DNA from 3 places in the Exiguobacterium sp. H66 genome. Region 3 is predicted to be linked to each of the others. Evidence: predicted binding sites of a transcription regulator. Region 3 holds the regulator's gene; each other region holds the start of a gene.
The links. Region 3 encodes Rex, which represses fermentation and respiration genes when NADH is low (regulators of the CRP and FNR family bind a similar motif). Its sites were predicted from a motif close to TTGTGAAATATTTCACAA; they were not measured.
Positions count from the first base shown of each region.

Region 1 (4,432 bases), on a different contig from region 3:
ATCGATTCCGAGAACATATTAAGCGATTTGAAGAGACGGAACGCCTACTGGATGAAAAAGAATTGACGATGGAATGGCTTGAAGCGCGTTATGCCGAATATCCTTTCCTAGCAGATGAAGATATTGAACCTGACGTCTATTTGACGACGCATGACTACTATGTTGCGGTGCAACGTGAAACGTCATGGAACGATGCCGCGATTTTACTCGTCGCAAAAGATTACCAAGATTCGAACCGACCAATTGCTGAGTTTGCGAAGCGATTGGCAGGAGCGGGAGAAAATGTCTATGTCATCACAGAAAATGAGACGGCTTATCGATTTGAAGATGGCGTTCATATTTACGGCGTCCGCATGACGGGTCTACCGCTCGTTCAGACTTACAATCAGTTGGCCGGATTAAATCTTGCCGTGTTGCGTCAAGCGCAAGCCCTGCATAAAATCGTAGAATTCCGCCTTGTCCATAACTTTACGATGGAGACGGCGTCGGCTGCTCAATCGTTTGCTGAGATCAACCAGTTGCCGCTTGTCAGCAATGTGTACAATCTTGAGAGTGAACGTTCTCCAGCGAGTAGCGGTGGTTTAGTTGTTGCGATTAAACGATTAGAGGGCGAAGCACTTCGTCATTCACAATTGATTTATTTAGAACGTGAAGAAGCGAGACAAGGAATCGAAAATGATTATCATGTTGCTCAAAAACCGCTTGAATTCCAAGTGAACCTTGAAAAACCATACGAACAATTGGCGATTCAGAAAAAGAACGGATGAACAGTTGCAATTCCGTTCCTTTCTTGGTACGATACTTGAGTATGCTTAACCTTATGTAAAGCAAAAACACTTGATACATTGAGAGCTAGATAGGAGGGAATCCCATGCGCGTTAAAATTACTTTGGCTTGCACTGAAACTGGTGACCGTACTTATATCACTAAAAAGAACAAGCGTAACAACCCAGAGCGTCTTGAGTTGAAGAAATACAACCCACGTCTCCGTAAGCACACACTTCACCGTGAAGTAAAATAATTGAGATGGAAGCCGTCACCTTGTGTGATGGCTTTTTTTGTGAATGGGGGAATACTATATGAATAAAAAAGCGGTGCGACGGGTAATCGCAGAGCGACTGAACCGGTTGGAAAACCGGCAGGAGCGGGAACGACGAATTGCAGAGCAGTTATTTGTATTGCCAGAATGGATGAATGCGACGTCAATTGCGGTGACCCTCTCGTTTCGAAACGAATGTTCAACGGAACGAGTCATTCAACAAGCATGGGCGGATGGAAAACGTGTCGTCATTCCGAAGGTCATTGGTCAAGAAATGAGATTTTTTGAACATTCGTCAAGCAGTCGACTGATTGAGAATTCGATGGGGATTTTTGAACCGGATGCAACTGCTTTTGAAATTCCATTGCCGACGATTGATCTTTGTATCGTACCGGGTCGTGCCTATATGCGTAATGGCTATCGCTTAGGATGGGGCGGTGGGTTTTATGATCGTGCGTTGATTGATTTTTCAGGTCCGACGCTTTCGATTGCATTTGCCGTTCAAGTCGTGGAACGATTCGAAGTAGAATCATTTGATCGCCCGGTTGATACAATTGTCACTGAAGATGAGGTCATTCAATGTCATTAACTGTTCTTCTATTCATCTGCTTAGCCCTCGGATATGCTGGCTATCAATTCGGATTATTAACGAAAAGCGGTGCATTCTTGACGATACTTGTCGGCAGCACGGTTGTCTATGCGCTCGATTCCGAAGGATTAGTCCTGTTACTGTTATTCTTCGGTAGCTCTAGCCTGTTATCAAAACTCGGTAAGGCACGCAAGCAGTCCGTCGATCAAATCGTCGAGAAGGATGGTGCACGAGATGGTTGGCAAGTACTTGCCAACGGTGGAACCGCTATGCTTGCTTCGATAGGCGTTGTACTGACAAATGAATTTGATTTTTTATTAGTTTTCTTGATTGTCATTGCTGCTTCGAATGCAGATACATGGGCATCCGAGATTGGTCCGCTTTCTAAAAAAGAACCGATTTCAATCCGGACGTTTAAACCGGTCTTACGAGGAACGAGCGGCGGGGTATCCTTACTCGGGACACTCGCGACAATCATCGGTGCATTATTTATCGCGACAGCGGGTGATATTCTATTCGATTTGTCCGTAAAGCAATGGTTGATCGTCGCGGCCGGAGGTGTCCTTGGCAGTATTCTCGATACGGTGTTAGGCGCTACCGTCCAACGAAAGTATCGTTGTCAGATTTGTGGCAAAGAAACCGAGAAAAAAATCCATCATGGTACTACGACACAATATGTCCGAGGGTGGAAGTGGCTAGGGAATGACGCCGTTAATTATTTGTCCAGTACGCTAGCGGGGCTGATTGGTTTCATGTTGTATCGATTGTGGTAATGGAAGGTGAAGTACCTGACTTCCTTATGTTAGGATATTGTTGACACAAATTAGACAAAATGTGACCGTTTACACAGTCTTTAATAGTTTGTGAAAGATGTTACAATCTAATTGTGAGATAGTTAACAAACTTTTAATTTGTTTGGAAGGGTGGACATATCGGATGGAATTACATGCTAAAGTTACACGCGTTGCGTTAATTGGTGCGGGGGCAGTAGGATCAAGTTTTGCGTATCAAATGACGACAGCTGGACTTTGTGAAGAACTTGTCATCATTGATGTGAATAAAGCAAAAGCTGAAGGGGAAGCGATGGATTTAAATCACGGGACGCCATTCAGTTCTTCGCCGATGCGAATATGGGCAGGGGATTACGGGGATTGTAAAGATGCCGAAGTCATCGTGATCACGGCCGGTGCACCACAAAAACCGGGTGAGACACGACTTGACCTCGTTGCGAAAAATGCTTTAATCATGAAAGAAATGATGCGCCAAATCATGGAATCAGGATTTGACGGCATCATCGTCGTCGCATCAAATCCCGTTGATATCATGGCACATTTAGCATGGAAATATTCTGGTTTACCAAAGTCACGCGTCTTCGGATCAGGAACGGTACTCGATACGGCACGCTTGCGCCAAATGTTAGGAGAATACTTTAATATCGATTCACGAAACGCCCACGCCTATATTTTAGGTGAGCATGGCGACACGGAATTCGCTGCCTGGAGCAACTCAAGAATCTATGGAAAAACGATTGATGAACTGCTTGCAGAAGACGATCGTTATTCTCAAAAAGATTTAGATCAAATCTATATCAATGTACGCGATGCAGCCTATCATATCATTGAACGAAAAGGTGCAACATACTATGCGATTGGACTTGGTCTCGTTCGGATCGTCCGTGCGATTCTCGGGAACGAGAACTGTTTGTTGACTGTAGGAGCGCACGTTGACGGACAGTACGGGATTTCTGGTATTCATATCGGTGTACCTGCCGTGATTAACCGACAAGGTGTGCGCGAAGTTATCGAGGTGTCGCTGACGGATGAGGAATTAAAAAAATTCCATCATTCGGCGGAAGTTTTACGTCAAACGATGGAACCTGTCTTACGTTAAATCGGAAGCGTCAATCGTACCCACTGAACTCGGGCAAATGGGGTTTCAGTGGGTACGATTTTTTGATTAGAAAAAAGGACGCGATAAAAAATCTGAAAACTAGGTTTTATTTTACTAGAAAAAGGTTATGTTAGGGATAGAAGAGTTTTTCATGTCTTAAGAAACATTAGAAAACTCACAAAGGGGAGAAACGATAGTCATGTATACATTTCGAACGTTAACAAAGGAAGATGCAGAACAGTATTGGCGCTTACGCCTCGAAGGTCTAAAAAATCATCCGGATGCATTTGGTCATTCTTTTGACGATGAGCAACAAACGCCACTCGAAGAAGTTCAAGAGGGGCTAGAAGGAGATCCAGAGTCTGATGAAGTTTGGATCGGGATATTCGATGAAGATACATTGTTTGGATTTGGTCAGGTCAAACCGTACGAACTGTCACGGGAATCACATAAGGCGATGATTTCTGGTGTCTATATCTCACCGGATTATCGTGGGGGCACGGGTCGCGCCCTAATGGAGGCCTTGATTGAAGAGGCGAAACAAATTCCGGAAGTCGAACAAGTCATTCTAGCCGTCTTGTCAGGAAATGAAGCTGCTCAAAAACTCTATGAATCACTTGGTTTCGAAGTATATGCAGAAGACCCTGATTCGGTCAAACTAGAGGATGGGACGTATCGAGATGACATTTGGATGAAAAAATACGTCTAAATGAAAGAGTTAAGAAGTCATTTAAAGGATGAAAGTCGTAGCGCAACTGTTGCTATGGCTTTTTTTCATAGCAGGCGGTCGCTTTTTTTGATTGTGCATTCTTTTTCGACTGGAGAGAGATATTTGGTATCATAAGAAGGAAACGATTTCATTAAAATAAGCCGTCCTTCCTTAAAAAGGACGTCAAACGAGGAGCGAACAAGAT
Region 1 is NZ_JACSMQ010000003.1:223,796-228,227, forward strand. It holds gene KNP88_RS07085 (glycoside hydrolase family 57 protein) at 1-767, shown strand, start outside; gene rpmG (50S ribosomal protein L33) at 872-1,021, shown strand; gene KNP88_RS07095 (5-formyltetrahydrofolate cyclo-ligase) at 1,080-1,628, shown strand; gene KNP88_RS07100 (DUF92 domain-containing protein) at 1,619-2,401, shown strand; gene KNP88_RS07105 (L-lactate dehydrogenase) at 2,565-3,518, shown strand; gene KNP88_RS07110 (GNAT family N-acetyltransferase) at 3,718-4,227, shown strand; gene KNP88_RS07115 (M42 family metallopeptidase) at 4,431-4,432, shown strand, end outside.
Region 1: KNP88_RS07105 (L-lactate dehydrogenase) is a predicted target of Rex. The motif match lies at 2,513-2,530, and genes of this name have one in related genera.

Region 2 (4,432 bases), on a different contig from region 3:
CGGCTGTCGCAACGTTACGGTGTTCATTCAATAACGCAATGAAATGCTCCGGCAAAGACAATACTTCCGCCGCACGGTCGTTTTCGACCATGACGAGGATGGTATTCAAAACAATCGTGTTGAAGCCCGTGAAGCTCGTCTGTAAGACTAACTTCAGCTCTTCCGCAGAAATCGATGGGTTACTTAAAACCGATGCGAGCTCTGGTGTTGCGTGGAGCACTTCGCCGAGCGTCCGCACATCAGCTTCTGCTTGCTCGAGCACATGATGCTCAAGCGCAAGATCGAAGAGCGCTTTTGCGTAGCGTCCCGCTACGTGATCACGCATTAGTTCGTGCCCTTAGTGTCAGCAAGGAATTGATCGACGAGCGCGCGCTGAGCGGCTTCGTCTGTCGCAAGCTGTGTTTTCATGACGTGGCGTGCTGCAGCGATTGCTTGAAGAGCAACATCGTTCTTCAAAGCAGCTTGTGCTTCAGCGCGTTCACGGTCGATTGCACGGCGAGCTTCTTCCTTACTCATTTCTGTCTCAAGACGTGCCTGCTCCATCGCACGTGCTTGTTCTGCCTCAGCTTGACGGCGTGATGATTCTAATAAGTCACGTGCTTCCGTACGTGCCTTATTTAATTCTTCTTGTTGTTGTTCTACGTAGACTTCAGCGTCTTTACGGCTTTTTTCAGCCGAGTTGATCTCGCTAGCCACATGCTCTTCCCGCGCTTTCATCATGTTGATGAGCGGGCCCCAAGCGAATTTCTTCAAGAGGATGAGGAGCAAGAGGAAAACGACGATCGTGACGATCATATTGGCAAGTAAAAGGTGGCTTTCTTCGCCGCCTGCTTCTGCCGCAAGATACGTAAGATTCATTCGATTACACTCCCCTCGTGGTTGGTCCAACTTCTTATATCTACATAAGGGAGCAAAAGCTCCCGTGACGGTTCACTCCTGTCGAACGAATAACGCCCTATGTAGCTCGTTTCTTAAACTATGGATTAAGAGTTGAGGAGAAGGAAACCGACCGCTACACCGATGATTGGAAGTGCCTCAACAAGACCGATACCGATGAACATTGTTTGACGAAGTTCGTTTTTGAGTTCTGGCTGACGTGCTTGTCCTAATACTGTACCGTTTACGATAAGACCGTTACCGATACCAGCGCCAAGTGCGCCGAGTCCGATGATGATCGCTGTTGCAATAAGTTCCATTATAAATTGCCTCCCTAGATTGTGTTCGAAATTTGGTCGTGCGATTATCGGAAAAGCAGATGCTTTACCTTCGAATTAATGGTCGTGCGCTGCCTTATGTCCGATGTAAACCATCGTTAGGATAAGGAAGATATACGCTTGGATTGCTCCGATGAAGAGTGAGAATCCTTGCCAAATCAGCATTGGAATCGCTGAAAGGATGACACCGACTGGTCCGAGGAATTGGAAATCGTTCGTTCCAGAGATGATTCCGATCGAGAGAATGATTCCGATCATGATTTCACCAGCGAAGATGTTCCCGTAAAGACGAAGACCGAGTGTCAACGTGTTTGCGAATTCTTCAATGATGGTAATAATAAACATCGGCGTCATAAACGTTTTCGCATATGAACCGAAGCCGCGCATTTTCACACCGTAATAATGGCTCATGACCACTACCATAGATGAAAGTGCAAGTGTCACGTACGGATCCGCAGTTGGTGAGTTGAACCAAATGTAGTGACCCGTCACAACGTTAAATGGGAGACCCATTAAGTTGGACACGATGATGAATAGGAACAGTGTCATTCCGAAAGTAAGGAAGCGACCCCCTGTTTTCCAATCCATCGTACTGCTGATGATTCCGCGAACGAATTCGAGGAACCACTCTAGCGTGTTTTGAAAACCGGTTGGCTTCATCGCGAGACGTCGCGTACCGGCCACGGCAATCAGGAAGACGAGAGCAGCTGCTATCAGCACTGTGATCAAGTTCGTCCAGCTACCGTACAGAACGAAGTCGCCCCAGAGTGGGATTTCGTAAAGTGGCATTTCGTGGTTCATTTGACTATTCACCTCTTTTCCCGCTTAAGTTCGTGAGTCAAGAACTCACAAAATTGTATGACGTGGCCGGCGAGAAGGCCTATTACCACCGCAGTTAATGACAATTCGGCTTCGTACTTCAAACCGATCATCACACAAAGTACCGCGACCGCCATGCGTGATACGGTCCCTCGAGACATCGGCTTGCGCCCACGCTCGATTACACGATACATTCGATCGACGCTTAATCGTTGCAGCGTCAAGATCATGAAGCTACCTGCCCCACCTAATGCCAGCCCATAAATCACTGGATCACTCGGATAACCGACAAGTAACAAGACAGCCAGGATTCCATAATAGAGTCCAAACCATCGTAAGTACGCACGATACAACGCATCTTGAAGGATTATGTTCATGTCTTGTCTCCTAACAAGTGCCTGATCATTGCGATCATGCAAAGAATGCCGATGAAAATCCCGATGAACACCGAGAATGTCGCTCCCATCTTTTGCCACCAGTCCTGTTGTTCCCCATAGTTCCCAACAAGGAAGCCGATGACGATTGGTGCGGCAAGTGCCGTCGAAATTTGCGAGGCCATGACCATACTCGTTGCGAGCCCTTTTTGGCGCACTAGAGACGACCCCCTTTTCCCAATTGCAGGTTCTTTTTCTTTCCCACAATTTGCGGATTTTCATACTAGTCAAGAATACAATGAGAACCATTTCATAGTCAAATGAATTCACAAATAAAATAGACCGCTGAAACCATTGTATATCAACGATTGATAAGGTTTTCACAGAGGTACCCCATCCACCTCTTTTCACGAAGATGTGAAGAAAATATGTAGTGCTATCAACGTTTAAAGAGATGGTTCACTTGATGAACAAAACCATTGAACAGTAACGTTATATCGCGTTCTGGAATGAGAAACAAGCCGTCTAAAATTGATTTGTGTCGATTTTGTGAAAAAGTAATTTTTGTTCAAGATTGGAAGCGCTTTCGATTCGGGACAGAAAAACGCCTCTGACATCTGTTTGTAACAAAGGATTTAAAGCATTTCCAATTTGTCTGTTGTGTCGCTTGTCACAGCTTGAAATGTCATGAATGGATTATAGGTTTTAAGGTCAGCACGGTGATTTAGATTTTACATTTTCTTCACAATCAGGCAGATTGAGGCGTTTGTTTCTTAGTTAAAGATATATTGATGTATGTTTACTCACTACTTTTTGTTTAGTGATGATCGAATAGACCTTTCGCTATTTCCTCTCGCTTTCCTTGGGCGGGACGCAAGCCGCGGTCTTCCTTCGGATGACCGGGTCTCACTTGTCCCTGACGGAAGCGTTCCGCTTCCTCTTCCCATAGGAGTCGAGAGGAATCGCTCAAGGCGATTCAATTTACAAGTGACTAACAACACTACGTCTTGATCAAAATTTAGTAGAGCGTAATTGAAAAGGACGTACCCCGGTCGACTCGACTCCTACGGGAAAAGAAACCACAGTTCATCGTGGTTTCGTCAGAGGGAAACAAGACCCGGCTTGGCACACACCGTGTACCGAGTCGCGACTTGTCCCTCGCCCGAGGAAAGCGAGGTCGACGGGAACGTCTGAGACAACTTATGGAAGTTAACCTTAAACGGAATCATTAAAAAGGACGCATCCGTTCATCTTGATTCCCGTGGGAACGGCAAGATATACGGAAACGCCCTAAATAAACATTTTTTGGACTGGATTACTTCATTTTAGATATCTGCATGAAAAGGTTCTGGAGTTTCCCCTTGATTGAAGTGCGCTAAAATCGCTGCTGCAATCCGCTCCGACGCATGACCATCCCCGTAAGGATTTGAAGCATGCGCCATTTTTGCATAGGCCGCTTCATCTTCAAGCAACTCGCTCGCCATCCGGTAAATCGTCTCTTCATCTGTTCCGGCAAGTTTCAACGTACCGGCTTTGACTCCTTCCGGACGCTCCGTCGTATCGCGTAACACAAGGACAGGTACGCCGAGCGAGGGTGCCTCTTCCTGGACACCACCCGAATCCGTCAAGATGAGATGCGCCCGACTTGCGAAGTTATGGAAATCAAACACATCGAGCGGCGGAATTAACGTGATGCGGTCATGTCCCCCAAAGATTTCAGCCGCTGTTTCCTGGACGACCGGATTCAAATGGACGGGATAGACGACGTGCACGTCCGGATATGTATCGACGAGTCGACGGATCGCCCGGAACATCTGCTGCATCTTCTCTCCAAGGTTTTCTCGCCGGTGTGCCGTCATCAAGATGAGGCGCCGTTTGCCGACTGCTTCGAGCACAGGGTGGACATAATCCGGCTGGACCGTCGTCTGCAGGGCATCGATTGCCGTATTTCCTGTGACGTAGACACCTGCCTTCCGGTTTTCAGACGCAAGGTTCGCCGCCGCCTGATCGGTCGGTGCAAAATGT
Region 2 is NZ_JACSMQ010000010.1:35,179-39,610, forward strand. It holds gene KNP88_RS14200 (F0F1 ATP synthase subunit delta) at 1-325, opposite strand, end outside; gene atpF (F0F1 ATP synthase subunit B) at 325-858, opposite strand; gene atpE (F0F1 ATP synthase subunit C) at 984-1,196, opposite strand; gene atpB (F0F1 ATP synthase subunit A) at 1,272-2,015, opposite strand; gene KNP88_RS14220 (ATP synthase subunit I) at 2,024-2,410, opposite strand; gene KNP88_RS14225 (AtpZ/AtpI family protein) at 2,407-2,625, opposite strand; gene wecB (non-hydrolyzing UDP-N-acetylglucosamine 2-epimerase) at 3,733-4,432, opposite strand, start outside.
Region 2: KNP88_RS14225 (AtpZ/AtpI family protein) is a predicted target of Rex. The motif match lies at 2,706-2,723, and genes of this name have one in related genera.

Region 3 (4,432 bases):
AACCGTTCCTCGCGGAGCGTTTGTTCCATCTTGAATGCCTCCCTCGTTTCAACTGTCTATACTGTCATATACTTACAGTTTACCAATTATGTTTCAAAAAAAAGAAACTTCCTTAAAAAAGGAGTTTCTAGGCTGAAACTTGAATGATGAGATAGATGACGCTATACGCAACAATTGCTAACGGAATCAGTGCGACACCAATCAACCAACCGTTCTTATCACGGATTCCGAGATACAGAACAAGACAGCCGACGATGAAGGCAATTAACGTCGTAAATGGATTCATAATGCTTCCCCCTCTTGATTACCTATTAAGAAATTTCCCATTCCCTCAAAAGGATAAACACAGAAAACGACTTCAATCGGTTCATCAACATCATCCAGGCTGTAAGCTTCTGTTTTGCCGCCACCACTATAACAAAAAACACCACTCGGCAAATGCCAAGTGATGTACATATGGAGACTATCGGGCTCGAACCGACGACCTTTTGGCTGCCAGCCAAACGCTCTCCCAGCTGAGCTAAGCCCCCTCATATTCTTGTAATCAGTATAAACCATATCGATTCACTTTTTCAATATAAAAAGAGCGCTTCCAAACAAAAACCTCTCCGTCGCCGAAACGACCGAGAGGAGACTGTTACTTATTCAACTCACGCATCAAATCCGCTTGTCTCTCAAGCTCCGCTTGTTGCTCAAGAATCAGTACTTTTTTGTACGTCCGGGCTGAAATCATGATGCTGATTTCATAGAGGACGAACAACGGTACCGAAATCATCAGATGTGACGTCACATCCGGTGGTGAGATTAAAGCCGCGATGACAAACAGCGCAAAGTACGCATATTTCCGATTTTTCCGCATGAACAATGGCGTCACGAGTCCAAGACGGGTCAAGAACATCGTCACGACCGGCAGTTGGAACAAGATACCGAACGGAATCGTCAGCCGTATTAAGAAACTGAAATAGTTTTCGACCCCGATGACTTGCTCGATGCCGAGCTCTTGCCCAAGTTCCGTCGATACTTTGAGTAGAAACGGAAGTAACCAAAAATAAGAGAACGCGATTCCGGACAAAAATAAGAAAAACGTGACCGGAATATACGTCAAGGTCGCTTTCTGTTCCTGTTCGAATAAACCGGGTCGGATGAACGCCCATAGCTGGTACATCCAAAATGGTGAAGCCAGGACGACCGCGATGATGAACGCTAAATTCAAGTACAACATCAGGGGATCGGCCACATTAAAGGCATTCAATCCGATGCCGAGCTCTTTCAGGTCCGACTGCAGAAAACGCACGAGCGGTCGGACGAGCGGAAAGGCCGCGGCGAACAAGACGACGACGATGATGAGTGACCAGACGATCCGCTTGCGCAACTCGTCTAGATGCGATGTCACACTCTGTTCTTGATCAATCGCCATAATTTAATCACTTCTCTTTCGATTCATCCTTTTTGTCTTTATCATCGTCCATGATGCCGTTTGTCGCACTCTTGAACTCTTTTAACGTCTGACCGGCAGCACGACCGAGCTCCGGTAACTTTTTCGGTCCGAAGATGATCAAGGCGACGGCACCGATCAAGGCGATGCTTCCTGGTCCAATACCGAGTGTGAACGGGATTAAGTTTTCCATTATGATTTCACTCCTTCAGCTGATTGCGAATAATGCTTCATGAAATAAACTAGTGACTGCAACTCGATCGACAAATCGATGTGATGGACCCGAACGTGGGCCGGTACGTTCAACCGCGCCGGTGTAAAGTTCAGGATTCCGGTCACACCATACTCAACTAACTCATCCGCTACTGACTGTGCGAACTGGGATGGGACCGTCAAGATGGCGACATCAACCTTGTTCGCTTCGATTTGCTCTTTCATGTCAGAGACATGATAGATAGGAACGTCTTGCGTCGTTGTTCCGACCTTGTTTTCGTCCGCATCAAACGCAACGACTATCCGAGTACTATTATTCTTTAAAAAGTTATAATTTGCAAACGCCGTTCCGAGATGTCCGACCCCGACAAGTGCCACATTCGTGACTTCATCCTGATTCAGTGTCTTTCGGAAAAACGTCAATAGATGTTGTACGTTGTAACCGTATCCTTTTTTCCCTAACGCCCCAAAGTAGGAAAAATCGCGGCGGATCGTCGCTGAATCGACTTTGACCGCTTCACTGAGCTCTGCTGAAGAGACGCGCAGTTTGCCTGAGTTATAAAGACTCTGAATGAAACGATAATATAACGGCAGTCGTTTCGCCGTCGCTTGTGGTATTTTTGTGTCTGGCCCATTCATACTGCAGTTCCCCCTTCGGCCACGTTCTGACGTGGCACCCAAATCAATGCAAAGAATTCTATTCTCTTTGATTGTAAACCACTTCACATAGACTAACAAATAATATATTCCACGGGACTCCTGCGTTTTTTTCATGATAGACTAAAGGGTGGAAGGATGGATGTTTTTATGATTCTCTTACAAGTGAACCAACTATCAAAATCATTCGGTGTTGAGCCGATTTTAGACAATATTAAACTCGAAGTGCAGGAGCGGGACCGGATTGCGCTCGTCGGACGAAATGGTGCCGGAAAATCGACACTTTTAAAAATCATCGCCGGAGAGCTCAGTCATGACTCTGGTGAAATCATGAAGAGTAAGGAAGTGAAAATCGGTTACCTCGCCCAAGACAGCGGTCTTGAGTCGAATGAAACGATCTGGAATGAAATGTTGACCGTGTTCGAGCACCTGCAAGAGCAGGAACGTTCGCTCCGTCGGATGGAGATTGAGATGGGGATGGACCATATCTTGAATGATGCTGTTGCTTACGACCGTCTGTTAAAAACATACGATCAAGCCCAACATGACTTCTCGGACGCCGGTGGTTACCAGTTCGAAGCCAATATCCGCTCCGTCCTGCACGGGATGCGTTTTTATCCGGACGATTATTCACGCCGGATCCAGACGCTATCCGGTGGGCAACGGACGCGACTCGCACTGGCGAAGATGTTGCTCCAGGCACCTGAGCTGTTGATTCTTGACGAGCCGACGAACCACCTCGACATCGATACACTCTCTTGGCTCGAAAGTTACCTGGCTGGTTACCGTGGAGCGGTCTTGATTGTCTCCCATGACCGTTACTTCCTCGACCAGGTCGTCAACGTCGTCTATGAACTGTCACGGAACGTCTGCCGGAAGTTTACCGGCAACTACACGAAGTACTTGGAACAAAAAGCAGCACTCTACGAACAAGAAATGAAGCAGTTCGAACAGCAACAGGAAGACATCGCGAAGATGCAAGACTTCATCCAGCGTAACATCGCACGGGCGACGACGACGAAACGCGCACAAAGCGTCCGCAAACGTCTTGAAAAAGTCGACCGGATTGATCGTCCGGATGGGGATGAACGCAGCACCGTCCTGTCGTTCCCGATTGAAAAACAAAGTGGGAACGATGTGTTACAAGTCACGCAACTCGCGGTCGGCTATGAAGAAGCCGTCTCAAAAGGCATCACGTTCCGCTTACAACGCGGCGAATCCCTCGCCCTCGTTGGTCCGAACGGAATCGGAAAATCGACGTTACTGAAAGTCCTTGTCAACCGGATTAAACCGTTATTCGGTGAACATCGTTTCGGGACCGGCGTTTCTGTCGGCTACTACGATCAGGAGCAAGCCGAGCTCAACGACCGCAACCGGGTCATCGATGAAATTTGGAACGAGTGGCCGTTGATGCGGGAACAACAAGTCCGGTCCGTCCTCGGTCAATTCCTGTTCAGTGGTGATGATGTCTTCAAGCTCGTTCATGAATTATCCGGCGGCGAGCGCGGACGCCTCGCTCTCGCGAAGTTAAAATTACGCAAAACGAACGTCCTCATTCTCGATGAGCCGACCAATCACCTCGATCTTGATTCGAAGATGGTGCTTGAGAATGCACTTGTCGACTATGAAGGCACGCTCCTGTTCGTCTCCCACGACCGTTACTTCATCGACCGGGTTGCGACACGCGTCATCGAGATGAATCCGGACGGTGTGACGGATTATCTCGGCGACTACTCTTACTATATGGAGAAGAAGGCCGAGAAAGAAGAAATCGCCCGCCTCGAAGCAGAGGAAGAAAAAGCAATCAAAGTCGCTGCTTCGAAAAGCATTGACAAAGATGCGCAAAAAGAAGAACGAAAAAAGAAACAACAGCTCGAACAACTCGAACAAGACATCGAACGGCTGGAAACTCGATCAACTGAAATCGAACAACTGCTTTGCGAACCGGAAGTCTTCAACGATATTCCGAAGGCGACGGCGCTGTCGGCAGAACGGGATCAGATTGATACGGACCTCCTCGAACTGATGGAACGATGGGAGAGTTTCCACTAATGCGCTCGAAAAGTTATGTCATCAACCTCGTTCAAGGGTTATTGTCCGGGGTGCTCTATTTCGTTCCGATGTATG
Region 3 is NZ_JACSMQ010000014.1:17,298-21,729, forward strand. It holds gene KNP88_RS15215 (hypothetical protein) at 1-29, opposite strand, end outside; gene KNP88_RS15220 (hypothetical protein) at 128-286, opposite strand; tRNA gene KNP88_RS15225 (tRNA-Ala) at 458-530, opposite strand; gene tatC (twin-arginine translocase subunit TatC) at 638-1,417, opposite strand; gene KNP88_RS15235 (twin-arginine translocase TatA/TatE family subunit) at 1,425-1,628, opposite strand; gene KNP88_RS15240 (redox-sensing transcriptional repressor Rex) at 1,628-2,287, opposite strand; gene KNP88_RS15245 (ABC-F family ATP-binding cassette domain-containing protein) at 2,456-4,357, shown strand; gene KNP88_RS15250 (hypothetical protein) at 4,357-4,432, shown strand, end outside.